DNA from 2 places in the Halomonas sp. MES3-P3E genome. Region 1 is predicted to be linked to the other one. Evidence: predicted binding sites of a transcription regulator. Region 1 holds the regulator's gene; the other holds the start of a gene.

The links. Region 1 encodes FliA, which starts transcription of late flagellar genes. Its sites were predicted from a motif close to CTAAAGTTNNNNNNNNNNCNGCCGATA; they were not measured.
Region 2: fliD (flagellar filament capping protein FliD) is a predicted target of FliA. The motif match lies at 8,284-8,310, and genes of this name have one in related genera.

Annotation. Positions count from the first base shown of each region.
Region 1 covers NZ_PJBT01000019.1:403-10,037, reverse strand. The annotation lists gene flhF (flagellar biosynthesis protein FlhF) at 1-784, shown strand, start outside; gene CXF87_RS05600 (hypothetical protein) at 781-1,356, shown strand; gene CXF87_RS05595 (flagellar protein FlhE) at 1,382-1,810, shown strand; gene CXF87_RS05590 (RNA polymerase sigma factor FliA) at 1,837-2,538, shown strand; gene CXF87_RS05585 (motility protein A) at 2,580-3,401, shown strand; gene CXF87_RS05580 (OmpA/MotB family protein) at 3,407-4,078, shown strand; gene CXF87_RS05575 (sensor domain-containing diguanylate cyclase) at 4,107-6,113, shown strand; gene CXF87_RS05570 (hypothetical protein) at 6,125-6,649, opposite strand; gene CXF87_RS05565 (adenosylcobalamin-dependent ribonucleoside-diphosphate reductase) at 6,955-9,066, shown strand; gene CXF87_RS05560 (ribonucleoside-diphosphate reductase) at 9,142-9,635, shown strand, end outside.
Region 2 covers NZ_PJBT01000028.1:609-10,243, forward strand. The annotation lists partial or broken gene CXF87_RS09125 (O-linked N-acetylglucosamine transferase, SPINDLY family protein) at 1-1,288, opposite strand, end outside; gene CXF87_RS22325 (flagellin) at 1,449-2,108, opposite strand; gene CXF87_RS21745 (hypothetical protein) at 2,118-2,435, opposite strand; gene CXF87_RS21935 (flagellin N-terminal helical domain-containing protein) at 2,829-3,026, opposite strand; gene CXF87_RS09140 (cell division protein ZipA C-terminal FtsZ-binding domain-containing protein) at 3,259-3,840, shown strand; gene CXF87_RS09145 (Rpn family recombination-promoting nuclease/putative transposase) at 4,069-5,049, opposite strand; gene fliD (flagellar filament capping protein FliD) at 5,192-6,577, opposite strand; gene fliD (flagellar filament capping protein FliD) at 6,777-8,129, opposite strand; gene CXF87_RS09160 (UDP-glucose dehydrogenase family protein) at 8,384-9,635, opposite strand, start outside.

The DNA of each region.
Region 1 (9,635 bases):
GGCAATGCCCGATATTGGCCTGGACACAGAGGGCGCTTGGCTGGCGCTACCCTGGTTACAGCATCGCCATGCTGCTGGGTGGCAGCCGCGCTTAGCCGCGCTGACGGAATCAAGCGGCGTCGCGGTGCATTTATTGCCGCGCTTACCCGAGCCTGATGCGTTGGCGTGGTTGGAAGCCGAGCATTTGACCTGGGTCAGCCAAGTATCCCCTAGTCATCGGGTACGCTTTCACCACGAGCGCCAGTCCATTCGTCAGCTGTTTAATGACAGCGTGCTGACGCACCAAGTGGGCGTTCGTTTTCGTGGTCAATCCGTGCAGCTGTGGACCGCCTACGCCGAAGTAGAGGATGCGACGGGTTATGCCCTGCTTGCTTGGTACGGTGAAGTGCGTGATCCGGAAAGCGCCAAAGTGGTAGCGCGCCGCTACTGGCTTACCCCTGCTCGGCTGGGAGCCGAGGTGCTCTCGCTACTGTTAACACAACTTCAAAGCGATGGCTTAGCGGCATTAACACGCCGCGCTTGGCAGCAGTTAAAAGAGGCCGACAGCGGCGATGTTAATGCCGAAGTGCGCCTACTCATGGCCAGCGGCTTGGCATCCGTTGCCGGGCATCTTGATGTTGCCGATGATGAAGAGGCGCAAACGCTGCGCGGCGACCTGCTCAATTTATTAGGCACGAGCCGTCGGCGTCGCGATACTGGCATGCTTGATGCGCTGGTTTACGCGTTTATGGCCCGCGATGCGATTCGCCAAATGGGCAGTGTCAGCCGAGAGGGTGTGACGTGAGCGATCAAGATCAAGCTTCAGGGCTGCGTAAGTGGGCGAATCTGCAGCGCCAGCAGCAGGCGGAAGGGGCGGTTGATGTCGCGGCGGCCGAGCATGTGCCAGAACCAGAACAGAGCCCATCGTTATTAACGCCTACGGCTGCAGCAGTAGAAGCAGAAGCGCCTGAGGCGATAGCGCCACCCAGACCCAAAATTCCGCTTATAGTGGTTGGGCTGCCCGGTAGCGGTGCCTCTCAGGTAAACAAAGTCAAAGCACGTCTGGGGCAGTGGTCCACGTTAGGTCGAAGCTGGGCCGGTGACCCTGAAGACTGGGATGTGCATATCGTGGCGGCAGATACTGCTGACCTTGCTCAGTTACGCGCTCAGTACAGCCGTTGGGCACTATGGATCAATAGCGATGCCGATGCCTTTGCTGCCATGTACAGCACCTTGCGCCAGCTACAGGAACACGGTGGGCCGCGTCGTTTGCTAGCGCTTCATGAACCGCATTTGCCGCGCCAGGGATTGCTCGACAACTTGCGTGGTGCCGCCGAATACTACTTAAATATGGAACTACTGGTACTTGCACGATGAGCATACTCCGCCAAGGTGACTAAGCATGCTAAGCTTGCAATTAAGAAGGGCGCTGCCGCTGGTGGCGCTACTGCTAACAGGGTGGTTACTGGCAGGATTAACGGCGAGTGCCCAGGCCGCTACCGGCAGTTGGAGCACCCAGGTTCCTGGGCTGATGGTGGCGATGAGTGATCGGGCAAGCGCTAGCCAAAACGTTTCTCCGCCCGCTGCGGCGAATCTTCGGACAAAGCAGCTTGAGCGTATTCAGTGGCAGTTCAGCCATCCTCCCGGTGCGCTGTTAAACGCTTGGTTGTGCCATCCTGAGCAGTGCGTTGCGTTAACCGGCATGCGCGGGTCCACTACCGCATTGGCAGGACGGACGGCAGGTGTGCCATTGCATTTTCGTTTCGCCTTACGCCCAGGCCAACGGCCGGTTCGAGTGCAGGGGCTGCAAATGATTGTGAACTATCAGTGAAGGCTGTATAGCCGCGAGGCGAAAGGATGTACACAGCACAAGGTAGGATCAAACAGAGTGAGCTGTTGACGCAATATATGCCACTGGTACGACGTCAGGCCTTGACGCTTCAGGTCCGCTTACCAGCCAGCATTGAGCTCGATGACCTTATTCAAGCAGGGATGGTAGGGCTGCTGGAAGCGCTCGGTCGCTTTGATGCTACCCAAGGTGCGACCTTTGCGACCTTTGCCAGCCAACGAATTCGCGGTGCGATGATGGATGAATTGCGCACCCGCGATTGGCTGCCCCGCAGTGTGCGTCGTTCAGCGCGCGCAGTAGACAATGCCGTTCGCCAGTTAGAACAACAGCTGGGGCGAGCACCGGAAGAGAACGAAATCGCCCACCATCTTGAAATGCCGTTGAGTGAATACCAGCAGCTCCTCAATGACACCAACAGTGGCCAATTGCTGCCGTTTGAAGAGCTGGTGGCCGATGGCGGCGAGCCGGTCAGTAATGAACTGAGCAACTCACCGTTCGAGCAGTTGCTTGATGGCCAGCAGCGGCAAACGCTGATTGATGCGATTGACGCACTGCCAGAGCGTGAAAAACTGCTCATGGCACTGTATTACCAGGAAGAACTCAACCTCAAGGAAGTAGGGGCTGTGTTGGGCGTAACGGAATCACGCGTTTCTCAACTACACAGTCAGGCCGTCAGCCGTTTACGTGCGCGTTTACACGACTCGGCATAACACCTCTTTTTTACTCACTTGTGACCGGCAAGGAGCCGTGGATGAATCCTTCGACGCTGATAGGTATATTTGCCAGCATATTGCTGCTGGTCAGTGTACTGTTTTTGACCGCAGAGTCCCCTTCAAGCTTTATCAATTTGCCGGGCCTGGCCATTGTGGTGACTGGTACGTTGGCGGCTACCTTTATCAGCTATCCGCTGAGAGAAGTGCTCCGTGTGGTGCGGTTGGTGGGCCTAGTATTCCGGCGCGAAAACACCTATATGCGTGACGATATCCGGGAACTGGTCGATATGTCACGACTGTGGTTTAAAGGCGATGTGCGGGCGGTTGAGCGCGAGCTAGAGCATACCCGCAATCCGTTTTTACGCACCGGCATTCAACTGGTGATCGCCAACACCAAAGAGGACGAAATTTTTGACATGCTGCGCTGGCGCATTGCCCGCCTGAAAGCGCGTGAACAGGCTGAAGCACAAATATTTCGCACCATGGCTACCTATGCGCCTGCATTTGGCATGATCGGCACCCTGGTGGGGCTGGTGAACATGCTGGAAGTCATGGATGCTGGCGACCTGCAGGTCATTGGCCCACGCATGGCGGTGGCACTGCTGACCACCTTCTACGGCATTTTACTCGCCAATTTGGTGTTTAAGCCGATTGCAGTGAAGCTAGAGCGCCGGACCGAAGAGCGCTTGATTACCATGAACATGGTTTTGGAAGGCATCTCACTGATCACTAAGCGCCGTCTGCCCTCGTTCATTGAAGAGACCCTTAACTCGTTTGTGGCCAATTACCACGATGAAATTCGTGATAACAGCGTCAAACCAAGACCAGACTCCTCGGTTAGTTCGGCGGCGAAGGGATAGTTATCATGTTAGACCGTGATACCCGTCACGCCCTGGAAATACCGGTCTCGCCTGGGGAGGGCGAAGAGGGATGGCTAACCAGCTATCTTGATGTGCTGACGCTGCTCATCACGCTATTTGTCCTCTTGCTTTCACTGACGCCACCGGGGGGTGGTGAAGCGGCGGATACGGCTTTTATGCGCTCGGCTAGCGCTGTATCATCGCTGCCGCTAGCGTCACTTGCCACAGGTATACAGCCCCGCCACCAAGGGCTGCAGCCGCAGTTTTCCGGGCTCAATATTCCTGGAGTGAGCGTGTCGCAAGGGCGTGAAGGGGTCACACTGCGTATTGATAACAGCCTATTATTTTCCAGTGGCCAAGCAGTGTTGACGCCTCAAGGGCGCGGCGTGGTTGAAAGCCTTATCGATGTATTAGCCAGTTTTGACGGGCAGATTTCGGTGGAAGGTCATACCGATAGCGTACCCATTTCGACAGCGCGCTTTCCCTCTAATTGGGAGCTTTCATCCGCGCGGGCTATTGCCGTCGTGCGTCATTTAGAGCGCCAAGGGTTCAATATTTCTCATATGCGGGCCGTCGGCTATGCTGACACCCAACCCATGGAAACGAACGCAACCGCGGATGGCCGAGCGGCCAACCGGCGCGTAGAGCTGTTGTTGAGGCAGCAGGTCGAAGGGTGAATAGATTCTTGAGGCCACGCCTGTGTCCATGTACCGCCCGCTATTACAGTCGTTTGGTGCCCTGCTGGTTTTAGATGCCGATTGTCGGCGTATCCAAGCTACCAGCACAAATTTAACCCGCTTAACCGGCATTGAGTGCCCTGAAAACGGGGAGTTAAGTCTTGCCTGCGTGTTGGGCAAACGCCTTAGCCAGCGGGTACGCCGTGAGCTTCAGGGGCAGCAACGCTTGCCTGGGCCATTGGCGTTTATTCGCCCTAAGCACAGTAGCGTACGTTTTCAACTGCATGCTTACCGAGAGGATGAGCAAGTTATTGTTGAAATTGAGCCTCTCAATCCCCTCGGCAAGCGGCGTCTACTGGGGACGGTGAACGAACGGTTGATGCACTTGGCTGAAGCGACTCATCAAGAGGAGCTACTCGACTCCTTGGTACATGCTATACAACAGCTCACCGGCTATGATCGTGTCAGCGTGTGCCATTTCGATAGTGATTGGCATGGCTTAATGGTTGCCGAAGCGCAGGGAGAGCATTTGCCTCCGCTACTGGGCCAGCGCTTTCCCGCTAGTGACTTTCCTAGCACGTTGCGACTGAGCTATGAAAATCACCCTGTGCGGTTGATTGAAGACGTTAATGCTCCGCCTGAAACGCTGATGCCCGCTTGTTCCGCCACACGCTTAAGCGGCAGTTTTTTACGTGCCCCGGCTCCAGAAAGGCAGCGCTACCTAAAGCGCATGGGGGTGCGTGGTTCGCTGAGTTTAGCCATGCAAGGAGATACTGGCCTGTGGGGCTTGGTGTTTTGCCACTCGGCAAGCCCGCATTCAGTTGAGCCATCGGTACGCGATGCCGTACGCACCTTAGTGCAAATGGCCACGCAGCGCATGCTGTTACTGCGGGCGCGTCAAGAAGCGCGCTACTTACAGCGCGTACAGGATAGCTTGATATTGAGTGCACGAGCGCCCAGTGAGCCGCAGAGCCCCCAGCAGCTACTCCATGAGCAGGCGGCTACCTGGATGAAGCTGTTTCGCGCCCATGGCATCGTGCTTTGGGTGAATGGGGGCGCTTATCAAGCGGGCGTGACGCCTGCCCCGGAAGCTATAAGTCAGTTTGTGTTACGCCTCGAAAGAGCCCACGTACATAGCGGACCTTGGTGCACACGTGAGCTGGCCAAAGAGCCGTTAACCTGCTCGTTAGCCATGCCCGACCAGTGCGGCGCCTTGGCCGTCCCGCTACCGATGAACTCTACCCAGCGCGCATGGTTAATTTTCTTTCGCCCTGAGCAGGTAGAAACATTGTATTGGGCGATGCAGCCTTCGACTAGCCCTCAGCCAGCGTCGATAGTGACCCCGTCGGTTGCTTGGCATGAAGAGGTGGTGGGCAAAAGCGAAGCATGGCAGCGGGTAGAGCGCCTAGCGGCGGTCGATTTAGGTGAAGACCTGACGTTGGCGATTTCAGCCTATGAAATTAGCTCACTGAACATGCATTTGGAGCGAGAGCGGGAAGCCCTTGCCGAGGCAAATCAGCGGCTTGAGCAGCTAGCGCATTTCGATCCCTTAACCAAGGTGTGGAACCGTTACCGCATCGAGGAAGCGATCAATGCAGAGCTAGTGGCGGCCAAGCGCTACGCGGCTGCCTTTGCCCTGCTGCTATTTGATGTCGATAACTTCAAACAGATCAACGATGCCCACGGCCATAACGTTGGTGATGATGTGCTGGTGGCCTTGGCGCGCCTGGTGGAGAGTTCGTTGCGGGGCTGTGACCACTTAGGCCGCTGGGGGGGCGAGGAGTTTATTGTGCTGGCCACTCATTCAGACGTTGATGCCGCTATTGGTTTAGCCGAGCGCCTGCGCTCGCTGGTAGCAGAGCTACGCATTGCGGGCCTTGAGCAAACGATCACGGTGAGTATCGGCGTTGCCGTTTGGCAGTCGGGCGACAGCTGTAAAACCATCATTTCCCGGGCAGACGATGCGATGTACCGCGCTAAGCATGGCGGACGTAATCGCGTTGAAATGGCGCCTGAGCCTGTGATGCCGATCTAATCATTCACACCTTAATGGGTTCCGCTACCTTCACACTGGGTGAGCATCCGGTTAATCGCCGCGTCGGCGCCTTGCAGGCTAAAGGTCATATACCAAGGCTCGCGCTCTGCCTGGTCAAAACCGAGAAATAACTGCTCGCCCTGGCGCATGTCGGCCATCAGCGCCGTTAAGTCGCTTAAGTAAAAGTGGGCATAAAACCCGTCGTCGCCGCGTTCGGTTATAAACTCCGCCATGGTATCAATCACGGGCTGCTCATCAATGCGTAGCCTGGCGGGTACTAAGTTCACTGCACGGCTTTCACCTTGCTGCTGCTCAAGCGTCACGCGCATCTCCAGCCAGGGTAAATCACAAACGCCTGCGGTGGCGTTCAGGCTTAGGGTGGCATCAGAATAGCTGTGAGTTTCTATCGCCCGGTAGTGTCGTTCACTCCCCAATGACAGTGTCATCGACTGCCAATGTTCGTGGGTAGCCACGTCGTCGGTATTAAATGTGGCTGCGTTAGCCATGGACGTTGCGACCATCAATGAGACGACCATTGCCGCCGTAACGAATATAGGCGTTAGCATAGCGATTACCATTGAGGCGTGGAAACGCAGGGCGAGCGTCGCCGTGATGATGTGAGCCATGTAACCAAAATCCCTAGACGATTAACCGGAAAAACAGTCTATAGCGTGTTTGAGACTGTCAAAAGAGTAACGCGCTGATTTTTCTATATATGGTAGAAAATAGCTAAAAAAGTGCCTTATATGGTGGAAAGTCAAGTCTATACTTCACTCTGATGCCACGTATAATCGCCCCATTTAAGCGCTATATTCACCCCGTTGTGAAGGAGTTTTGCGACATGAGCACCGCTGCTAAGGCTATGAAGACCTCTAACGATGTCCCGATGCAGGCCCCTTCGCGGGAGATCTGGGATGCCAAGTACCGCCTCAAGGATCGTCATAGCCAGCCCGTCGACCAAGATGTCGGTGCTACGTTTGAGCGTGTTGCACGCGCCCTTGCAGCGGTGGAAGGAGACAAGGCAGAAGAGTGGTTGCCGAAATTTCGCTGGGCGCTGGAGCATGGCGCTATTCCTGCCGGTCGCATTCTCTCTAATGCGGGCGCAGAGGCTTACAAGCCAGCGGTAAGCCTGATCAACTGCACCGTCTCGCGCACCATTCGCGACTCCATGCGCGATATTCTCGACTCCGTCGTGGATGCGGGTATGACGCTAAAATCAGGGGCGGGTATCGGCTACGACTTCTCGACACTACGCTACAAAGGCGCGTTTGTGTTTGGTGCTGGCGCAGGCACCAATGGTCCGCTGGCGTTTATGGATATCTACGACAAGATGTGTTTCACCGTGGCTTCTGCCGGTGGCCGCCGTGGCGCCCAGATGGGTACCTTCGATGTGGGCCACCCGGATGTGCGTGAGTTTATCCAGGCGAAGCGCGAAGCGGGGCGCTTGCGTCAGTTTAACCTTAGCTTGCTGATCACCGACGAGTTTATGGAAGCGGTGAAAAACAATACCGACTGGCCGTTGGCCTTTCCACTGCACCCTGGTGAGAAAGAGGACGTTAAAGCGGAAGACTTGATCTACCGTGACTGGCCGGTAGTGGAAGAGGGCTACACGGTGGATGCCGAAGGCCGCGTCGCCTGCCGTATTGTGGAAGTGATCAAAGCGCGCGAATTATGGGACACCATCATGTCCTCCACCTATGACTACGCCGAGCCAGGTTTCATCCTGATCGACCAAGTCAATCGCATGAACAATAACTGGTTCTGCGAGGATATTCGCGCTACCAACCCCTGTGGCGAGCAGCCGCTGCCGCCGGAAGGTGCCTGCCTGCTGGGCTCCGTCAACCTGACCAAGTTCGTCATCGATCCCTTCGGCGCCGAACCACGCTTTGACTGGGAGCGTTACCGCAAGGTCGTCGCCATCTTTACCCGCATGCTCGATAACGTGGTGGAAATTGCTGGTCTGCCGCTGCCGCAGCAGCAGCGTGAAATTGAGGCCAAGCGCCGCCACGGCATGGGCTTTTTGGGCCTGGGGTCGACGCTTACTATGCTCAAAATCCCTTATGGCTCGAAGCAGTCACTGGTATTCACCGATGAAGTGAGCCGTCACTTGGCGATTGAGGGCTGGAAGCAGGCGCTGGAACTCTCTAAAGAGAAAGGCATGGCGCCGGTGCTTGAGCAGGAGCACACCATTACCCCCAAGATGCTGCGCGAGCGCCCACAACTGGCCAAAGATGGTTATGAAGTGGGCGATCAAGTACCGGGGCGTATTCTGCATGCCCGTTACAGCCAGTACATGGCCCAAGTGGCCGAGCTTGAGCCCGAACTGGTCGCACAGCTTGCCGAGTATGGCGCACGCTTTACTCACCACAGCTCGATCGCGCCGACCGGCACGATCAGCCTGTCGATGGGTAACAACGCCTCCAACGGTATCGAACCCTCTTTCTCGCACCGCTACTTCCGCAATATTATCCAGTCGGGCAAGAAGACCAAAGAGCAGGTAGAAGTCGTCTCCTTTGAGCTGGCCGCCTACCGTCACTTTATTGCCGCTGATGCGGTGGATAGCGACCTGCCTGACTATTTCGTTACCGCCGATGCGATCTCACCCGAGCAGCACGTCGCCGTTCAGGCCGCTGCGCAACACTGGGTGGATTCAGCGATCTCGAAAACGGTTAATGTGCCCACCGAGTTCCCGTTTGAGCAGTTCCAGAACCTCTATTTGCAGGCCTATGAAAGCCGCTTAAAAGGCTGCACCACTTTCCGCTTTAACCCTGAGGCCTTCCAGGGCGTGCTGGTACGTGAAGATGATCTTAAAAACACCACCTATGTATTTGAGCTGGAAAATGGCGAAACCCTCGAACTGACCGGGGATGAAAAGGTGGTTTACGACGGCGAAGAACATAACGCTGCCAACCTGTTTGATGGCTTAAAAGAGGGCACCTACGGCAAATGGTAGCGGCGGGGGCTGCGCCCTTGCTAGCAGCGTCCATGTAAAGAACCGCCCGATTACCTTTGCTAAGTGGAGAACACCATGGCTGTAGAAATTACCTCAAAAATCGTTGGTTACCGCATCAAGCAGCAGGAGCAGGCCGCGCCCGTTCCTGAGCTACAGGATGAAAGCCCGCTGACGGTGCGGATTCCGTCACGCCCGGAAGGCACCCTAGAAGCCGTATCAGAGAAGATTTCGTACGTGGGCGCGGAAGGTCGCAAGAAAGTCTATCTGCTGGTGTCGTTTATGCCGGTGGAAGGCGTGATTGGCGGCAAACGCGTGGTGATTGAGCGTCCGGTAGAGTTCTTTTTCCCGTCGGGCCAGCTCTCCAGCGAGCACCAGTGGATCACCGCCACCATGCGCAGCCTTTCGCTGGCGGCCCGCGGTGGTTATGTCACCCAGGCAGTGGCGGATTTGCGCAAAGTGGCGTGGGACAAAGGCCTGGTACGCTGCGGTATGAACCGCTGGAACAAGCCGATGTTTCACGATTCAGAGGTCGCTGCGATTGCTTGGTCGATACAGCAGATTCTTTATCG
Region 2 (9,635 bases), on a different contig from region 1:
CATTAGATATTGCTGGGAGGGGCCCAATGTTAGGCATATAAACTGGTTGAGAATAAACGATATAGTCGTCTGGTAACCGAATTAGTTTTTCAGTGTAGTGCTTGTCTTCACCTTCAGGTGTTTCGATATGGTCACTTATTAAGTAATCAATCGCTTCAACACCGGTAGTGTTGATCAGCCCGCCGACCCATTTAACAATCAACGGTGCAGGCTGCATAGAAATAGCTTTTGAGCGCGTTCCCGCATTGTGGCCCGCTAAGTCGAATAGGATATCAATTTTATCATCGCGCACCTGCTGATTGAACGCTGCATCATCTAGATACTTAATTACCTGCCAATGACTTGCCAGTTTGCGAAAGCGCTTAGTGATAGCGTCACTGCTCACATTTGTGGAGTAAAAGTAAAACTCCATTTCTTCTGGATGAGTACTTTCCAGAGCAGCAATAATCATGTTGCCCACAGGGTGCTGACGAAACCCATCCGAAAACAACCCAATACGTAATTTTCGGGTAGGCGACAAGTCATCGGGAACAGGGCGTGGGAGGGGGTTCTGGACGCCATAACGCTGTTGCCACTCTCGACAAACGGCTGCTATATCGCTTTGCTTTTTGGCTGGGTCGTAATGAAACCCAGTAATCAAATTAGAAAACGGTGTTGGACTATCTCCATACTTAATGGATTGATAGAAGCTATTCGCTGATGCTTCTAACTCACCCAGCTCGCGTTGAACAACACCCAGTTCATTCCAGTACCCCAGGTTTTTCGGGTAACGGCATGTCAAATCTTCAAGTATTATTTCCGCTTCTTCATAACGATTCAGGCCAAAAAGCGCACGTGCCTTAGCATGTAATACATCCGCATTTTCAGGCTCGTAATTTTCGGCTTTTTCTAACCATTTCAAAGCACTGGCAGACAAATGATTATCCTGATCAATCATCGCAAGAATCATCAATGCCCGAACATTACACTCATCTAACGTGAGCGTGTGCTGAGCGCTTTCCTTGGCCAATAAGAACTCACCTGATCCTTGGTAGGCGGCTGCTAGCCAAGCGTGAATATCCGCGGCTCCCTCTTTTAAGTTTACCGCTCGCTGGAACGGCTCAATGGCTTCTGCGTGTTGATTTACGCGAATATAGGCTACTCCTAGCTGCACCCAGGCATTTGCATCGCTGGGTGTTTTATTCGTTAACCGCTTTGCCTGCGCAACTGTGAGCTCCCGCACAGCATTATTAGCAAGTTTAATGCCCGGTTGAGGATAGCGCGCTTTGGATCGAGAAGGTTTAGCCATTGTTAACTCTACGGATAATTATCGTTTAGGTTGTCTTCATTTATAGACTACCTGAGTAGCAGGCAGTTTTGATACGTCCTAAATTCTAACGGCTTAAATAAAAAACCGACCCCACAACAGGGCCGGTTCGTTAAGCGGTGATAGGAGATACCGCCTTAGATTAACCCAACAAAGACAGGACGTTCTGCGGCAGCTGGTTAGCCTGCTGCAGGATCTGAGCACGCGTCATATCGGCTACTTCCATTGCATAGTCAGCATCTTCGATGCGTGAGCGCGCAGCGGAAAGGTTAGTCTCGTTAGTACTTAGGTTGGTGATAGCATCCTCAAAGCGATTCTGTACGGCACCCAGGTCTGAACGGAAAGAGTCGATCTGGCTAAGTGCGTTGTCCAGGGTGCTCAGGGCATCAACGGTAAGCTGAACATCTTTACCATCGGCGTCTTGGGCAATAGAAATGCTAGTAATAGTGCCTGACGTCTGATTGACTTGGACATCAGCTTCATAGGTTGCATCGTTACCAAACTCATCCTGGCCTTGAAGGACATAGCTACCTTCTGGCACATCTGCTACGGTTTCAACTGAAGAAATTACTGCTTGCGTTTGCGCGCCACCCGCTACATTCACATCAGTAGATGCCAGCGCTGTAGAACTAGAATCCCAAGATACTTCACCGGTTTCTTCATCTAGCGTACCAGCGTAGTACTGACCATCATCTGCCTTTACAGCAAAATCGGCAGCTCCTGTATATTCCTTCGGCGTTGGCGCCATTTCCACCATCAGCTTCGATGTTGTAGAGATTATCGCCGGCTGCTGGTGCTGCAACAGAATAATTTATATCCGTAACACCGTTGCCAGCACCCGGATTTTCAATGTTGGATAAAGCAACCTGGGTAGCTTGCAGGTCAGCCGCGGAGCTACAGTTACATCAACAGCATATCCATTCGCCACATCTTCACGAGCAAATAGTTCAACGTCGCCTGCAGTTGCTCCGAAAAAGCCAGTAGTAGCTACGCTAGTCCCTGCAGGAGTAACATCAACACCCGTTAATCCAGTAATATCTGTGCTTGCATTCGTTACACCAATTGACTCAGTAATGGATGTTACAGGTGCACCATCAGCGCCTTCACCAGAGGTGTCATTTTGCTGCAACGCACAGCGAAATCTGAGCCCACTGCAGTGGTTGCACTTGCATCGACCTGGAAGACACCATCAGCCGTAATGTTAGATCCAACCGCACCTGTACCTGGAGTAAACGTATTAACAGCGGATAAAGTACGATTATCGACAACAGCCCCGTCTAGCTCAATTTCGCTAACCGCAGAGAAACTAGTGCTTGACAGCATATTGCGGACATCAAAGGAAGCTACACCTAGCGTACTGCTGTTAGTGGTCTCTAGGTTCACTGAGATGGTTTGGCCATCTTCCGCACCCACTTGGATTTGAAGCGGTTCTGAACTTTCAGATAATACGCGCGTACCGTTAAAGTCAGTTTCTTCTGAAATACGGTTAACTTCATCTTGGATAGACTGTAAATCGTCTTCGCTATTTGTGCCGTTGTAAGTTTTCGTTAACCTGGTTTAAGCCACCTTCCGTTGTCTGGGCAGTAGCTAGACCGGTGATCTGGCTGTTAATGCGCAGGCCAGAGCTCAAGCGTTCCATAGAAGTCTGCAGATCATTCTGAGACTTGCTCAGGTTTTGCTGGCCGATCATCGATGTGATGTTGGTATTGATCACTGACATGGTGTGATACTCCTTGCTTTGGACACTGGCCCTGAGGCCTGCTTTCGGCCACTGTGTGTGCCGTTATATTAATTAACGGCACCGCGAGGAGAATCTTTAGGGAAAGTAGTAAAAATTTATGTAATTTTTGGTGATCGTACGAAAGGCTGGGCTGAGTAATTTAGTCAAGCCACTGCTTTCTTATGCGTAGGAGCGTATCGTAATATCATCCAAAAGCACGAAAGGACAACCCATGACTTCTTTACTCCTCCCGCTACTACTGGCTGGCGTCGCTATTGTGTTAGGGCTAGTGAGCGTTGTGCTGTTTTATAAGGTAGTGATCGCCCCACGTAACGGCTCGACTTCGCCTTCCAAGGCGACAGCCTCGCCGGTGGTACAAGCAGACGCTCCCTCGCATCAAAGCCTGCGCAAAAAATCCCATCAACAGAACAAAAAACCTACTCAGCAGTGCTTGTTCGTGGTGTTTGATGCCCCTAGCCAAGCGATTAATCAAGCGTTGGGAGAGATGTTAAACGCGAAAAACGCATTTTACGAGATAGAGCTGGGTGCCTTCCACCTTCCGCCAGGGCCTCAGGGTTACCCATTGATGGTGGCCAGCGCCACCTCGCCGGGTAAACTACCGCCGCTGCATCAAGAAGGCGAACACACGCCGGTGCAGGGAGTTTCGATCTTGATCCGCTTTTTGAATGCACGCAAAGTTTCACGTAACCCAGATGACTTAATCACCTTTACTCGTGAAGTTGCGGCGTTGGGTGGCCAAATCCTTGATGCTAAACGCAACCCCATTACGGAAGATGCGCTGGCAGCCATGTAACAAGAGGGTAAGTAAACTATAGTCGGGCGAACTACCTTACCGGCAGTATTAACGCAGCTTGCTTTGCTACTGCCTTTCTGACCATGACACAAGAAGTACTAAACTCCCCCGAATCCCTACTGCGCTGAATGCCTGTGCAAAAAACGCAGCGACACGGCAATCTCAAGCGGCGGCTGGGTAAGGCTGAGATCGCTGCGTTCGCGATAACATAGACAGCGCTGTTCCCACTCAGTGTTGGGTTTCAGCACGTAGCTTTTCTACTTCCTCAACGGGTAGTTCTTCAATTTCTGCGATCAGCTGGTCATTCATTTCGGTCAAGGCGATAAGTTTACGCACCGCATGACGTTTGCTTTCTAGCGCACGCAGTTCAGCTTCTTGGCGACCCTCTTGACGGCCTTCATTGCGGCCTTCCTGCCGACCTTCCTGCCGCTCTTTTTGACGCCAGTTTTCTAAATTTTCTGCCAGCATGTCTTTGTCCTCCACTAAGCTATGTAACTGATCCAGGTTGATACCGGCATTCAGCTGTTGCAGGTGGCGCTTTAGCCAGCGGGTTAGAATCTTATCGATCCGCTCTTTATTAGCATCATTTTGGATGATGCCGACGATCCTATCCACGGCTTGCTGTAGCGAAGTGTGGTCTACCGAGGCCTTTTCTATTTCAAACACACCACTTAGAGCACTATGACGCTGCGCCAGTTCCTCACCACTATAAGCGCCTTCATCAATTAAATAATAGCGTAGATGCGGTTGGTAGGGTTGCAAGAAAGCGGGCGGTTCCGGCTGCACCATCTCATATACATCGTGCTTAGCCGTCCAGCGCTCAGTACCGTTATACAACACAATAGGAAAAATAGGCGGCAAGCCTTTACTTGGTGTGGTGGCTTTCGTTTTTAACAGATGATCATAAAAGCAGGCCACATAGTGCATAAGCCGAATGGGCATAGTGCGGTCTACGGTGGATTGAAACTCTAGCAGTAGGTAAAGGTAGACTTCTTGGGTAACCCCTTGCCAATTTACCTGCACGGACCATACCAGGTCTTCAAATTTTTCTTCAAACAGCGGGGTAATGTAATTCCCGCTGTGTAGCTGCAATGTACTGAAATCCATTAATTCGGCGATTTCTAGCGGTGCAAAACCTTCTATCAGTTGCTGGACAAACTCGGGGTAGCTGAAGAGCTCTTTATAGCCAGTATCGTAGTGATTCGCCATGCGCCCTCCTTTCGGGTCTCACTTATCTTAGCATGACAGTATTTTACTGGGCATCTTTGCAAGGTGTGTAGCAAGGCGCACGCAATGATAAAACTACTTTGCTGTGTTAGAAACGGCCGTTAGGCCGCTCTAATGACTGCTATTAATCGCGCCCCAGCTGTGCATCCAGCGCATCGAACTGCTGTGTGAGGTACGAGCTTGTACTGTTCATTTGCGCGATCATTACATCGAGCTGGCTGAACTGGCTACGGTAACGAGAGATCGTACTTTCGATACTTTTTTCCATGCGCTCATAGCGAGTATCCAGGCTTTTTACTTGATTTTCCGCACCTGTGATCGCGCCCTTCAGCACACCGCTATCACCCAGCATTTGCCCAATGGATGCTTCGAGCTTGCCCGCTAGGCCGCCCGCATCTTCGTCACCGGCAAAAAAGTCACTGAGCGCCTGTGGATTATTGGCTACCAAATCGCTTAGCTTGTCGTCATCTGCTTCTAACGTGCCGTCGCGCTGCAGCGTAATCCCTAATTGGCTCAAAGTGGATAACTCGCCTCCTTCCACACCCCCTGTTAATACGCTACGTAGGCGGGACTCAATGGTACGCACTGTGCTGTCGCCTAATAGCTCCGCTGCACTGCCACTCTCGCTGTCAAACGCTGTCAGCGTGCCAATGGTGCCTTTTAACTCGTTAAACGCTTTTACAAAACCGTTAATCGCTTCGCGTTGTTTTAGCGTGTCACGCTCAATATTAACCGTGCTAGAAGCAGTTTCGCCTTCTGCAATACTGAGTTCAGCAAGGTTGAGCGTCACGCCTTGAATAGCGCCTTCAATCTGGTTCTTGGCGCTGCTAATCGTAATGCCATTAACGGTTAACGCCGCATCCTGCCCTTGTTGCTTGGCCCCAGCTTCTGTCGCTTCACCGAATGGGCCGGTTACTGCAGCATCTACAAAGCTAAAACTGTCAATAGAGGCGTCGACACCGGTAGCTTTGGAACTTAGCGCCAGCCGGTAGCCTTCGCCATCGTTGATAATAGTCGCGTTAACGCCTGATTCTTTGTTGGCGTTAATCGAATCACGAATCTCACTTAGCGTACTGTCTGCTGCGACAGCAATATCTACCGAATCGCCATTGCCAAACGTGAGTTTGAGCGCGGTGGCACCTTGCAGGTCGAGCGGTTGATCCTTTGTATCGACACGCGCGGAGGCGAGCGTGCCCGAGGTCGCTAACTGACTAACCTCTACCCGGTAACTACCCGGTAGCGCACTCGCTGTGGTCGTGGCGGTAATACTATCACCACGAACATTAGCGGAAAGGCTTTGATAGAGCTTTGGGTCATTGATTTTGGCTACTGCATCTTGAAACGCATCGAGCGAAGTTTGCAGTTGGCCGTAGGCTGAAATTTTGGCTTGCTGTTGCTCTTTTTGCAGCGTGATGGGGGCGAGCTTGCCACGCTCCGCATCCTGTAGTTGATCCAACAGGCCGGTCAGGTCAAGACCCGAACCAACGCCAAGGGAGGTTATTGTCGCCATACTGGATGTTCCTCAGTGAAAAGGCTAAACCAAATACATTACGCGCATCGTTTGCGCTAGAAAGTTTGATAATTAGCTTATCGACTGAACAGAGGGCAACTTTAGCGCTTTTTCTTCCGCTAGCTGGGCTATTTTGTTTTTATCAACAAAAACGCCTGCTTACGCAGGCGTCGGAAACGTCAATTTCTAGCGGTCAATATCAATCACGACCTAGCTGGGCGTCTAAGGCATCGAACTGCTGAGTGAGGTAGCTGCTCGTTTGGTTCATTTGCGCAATAATTCCATCTAATTGGCCAAATTGCGAGCGATAACGCGAGATGGTTTGATCAATGGATTGCTCCGTGCGGGTGTAACGTTCAACGAGCGATTCTGAGCGATTTTCCGCCCCCGTTATCGCCCCAGTAACAGTCCCATTGGTGCTGAGCAATTGCTCAACCATCGTATTAACCTGCCCCGCCATACCGGTTTCATCTGAACTACCTACAAAAAAGGCTGATAGCGCATCTTGGTTACTGGAAATAGCGTTATCAAGTTCGTCAGAATCGATTTCTAACGTGCCATCTGTCTGCAGTGAAATGCCGATATCACTGAGCATTGAAAACTCACCTTCCACAGCACCACTGAGCACACTGCGCATGCGTGATTCAACGGTACGTACGGCGCTATCGCCTAGCAATTCGCCTGCCGCACCGGTTTCAGCGTCAAAACTGGTTAACTCACCCATGGTGCCTTTTAGGTCATTATAGGCATCCACAAAGCTAGTCACGGCTTCGCGTACGGCGAGTGTGTCCTGCTCTATTTTAACCGTGCTCTCGCCTTCTTCTTGAAGGTTCAGCGTTACGCCCTGAATAGCGCCTTCAACCTGGTTAGTAGGGCTGGTGATCGCGATGCCATTAACGTTTAGCGCGGCATCTTGCCCGCCCTGGGTGATTTCAACATCCGTGGGGGTAACATTGATAACATCATTGAAATTGCTGCTTGCAATCGACGCTTCAGTACCGGTTTCTGACGAACTCAGAGCCAAACGGTAACCTTCGCCATCGTTGATCACTGACGCAGAAACACCGCTATCTTCCCTAGCGTTAATGGCATCACGGATGTCTTCCAGGCTATCGCCCTGCGTAACGCTGATATCAACGCTGCCTTGATCTTGGCCTGTGAAATTTAATGTTAAAGTCGTATCAGTATCGACAAGCTGAACATCCGGTGCATCAACACGGCCCGTGGCCAGTGTTCCAGCGGTCGCTAATTTATCAACGCTTACGTTGTAGCTGCCCGGCTGCGCTTCTGCATCGGCGGTAGCGGTGATCGCTTCTCCACCCACGTTGGTCGAAAGGCTCTCGTAAAGTGCGCTGTCATTGAGCGCATCAGCGGAATCTTGAAACGCTGAAAGCGCGCTTTGCAGCTGGCCGTAGGCGGAAATTTTAGCCTTCTGAGTTTCCTGCTGCTCAATAATCGGCACCAGCTTCTCTTCCTCGGCCTCTTTCAATTGATCTAATAAACCGTTGAGGTCGAGGCCTGAGCCAATACCGAGTGATGAAATGGAAGCCATGCTGTACCGTCCTTTTTTATAACGTCGTGACGTTTATGCTTGCGCTGCCACTGCAGAAACCTGTCTTGCAAAACTTATCGTGCAGAATCTCTCGTGCAAAACTTATCGCGCAACGCCTGTCGTGTCTGAAAATCTATCAATTTACTAATTAAACCTTCGGCTATTTAACAACTAACTTAAGGATTTGTCGCCTTTACTGCGTGTCAAAAAGTAACCGAAGGTAAAGCACATCTTCTTAATTTAAATTTATCCGCCTAGCCACGGCTTCTGCGCCCTACCCCAATGTAACGCAGCCCTGCCTCTTCCACGGCTTCGGGCGTGTACAAATTTCGCCCATCGATAACGACGTTGTCGGCTAGCTGCTCAGCTAGCCAGGTGAAGTCGACACTGCGAAACTCTTTCCATTCGGTGCAAATCACCAGGGCATCGGCGCCTTTCACGGCTTGAATCCGGTCGCCCGCCAGCATCAGGTCATCCCGCTCGCCATAAATGCGGCGGCATTCCGCCATTGCTTCTGGGTCAAACGCTTGCACCTTCGCGCCCGCTTGCCAGAGTGCTTCCATCAAGGTGCGGCTTGGGGCTTCGCGCATATCATCGGTGTTGGGTTTAAACGCCAACCCCCACACCGCGATGGTCTTGCCACTTAGATTGCCTAAGTTATCTTGCAGTTTTGTGAATAGGGTCTGCTTTTGGCGCAAATTAACCGCTTCGACGGCGCTAAGCAGTTCCGGCGTATAGCCTAACTGGCGCGCGGCACGCTCTAACGCCTGAACATCTTTGGGGAAGCAGGAGCCGCCGTAGCCACAGCCTGGGTAGATAAAGTGGTAGCCAATGCGTGGGTCGCTGCCAATGCCTCGGCGCACGTCTTCGACATCCACTTCCAGCCGTTCTGCAAGGTTGGCGATCTCGTTCATAAAGCTGATTTTGGTCGCGAGCATGGCGTTGGCGGCGTATTTGGTCAGCTCGGCGGCCCGCACGCTCATAAACATCAGTTTTTCGTGGTTGCGATTGTAGGGGGCGTAGCACTCTTGCATCCGCGCTTTCACCCGCTCGCTTTCCGTGCCGACAATAATGCGTGCGCCACGGGTAAAATCTTCAATCGCCGCCCCTTCTTTCATAAACTCCGGGTTGGAGCAAACGTCAAAGGCGTGAGAGACGCCGCGCTGTTCAAGCACCTCGCTAATAGCGGCGTGAACTTTTTCGGCAGTTCCCACCGGTACGGTCGACTTATCAATCACCAACTTGTAGCTATCCATATGCTGGCCAATGGTGCGCGCCACTTCCAGCACATAACGTAGGTCGGCACTGCCGTCTTCATCGGGCGGTGTGCCCACGGCGATAAATAACAACTCGCCCTCCGCTACGGCTTGAGCCGCATCGGTCGTAAAGCGTAAGCGCCCTGCGGCTACGTTGTGGGTAACGATAGTGCTAAGCCCTGGCTCAAAAATCGGTACGTCGCCCGCATTAAGCTGCGCAATCCGCTCGGCGTTAACATCCATACAGGTG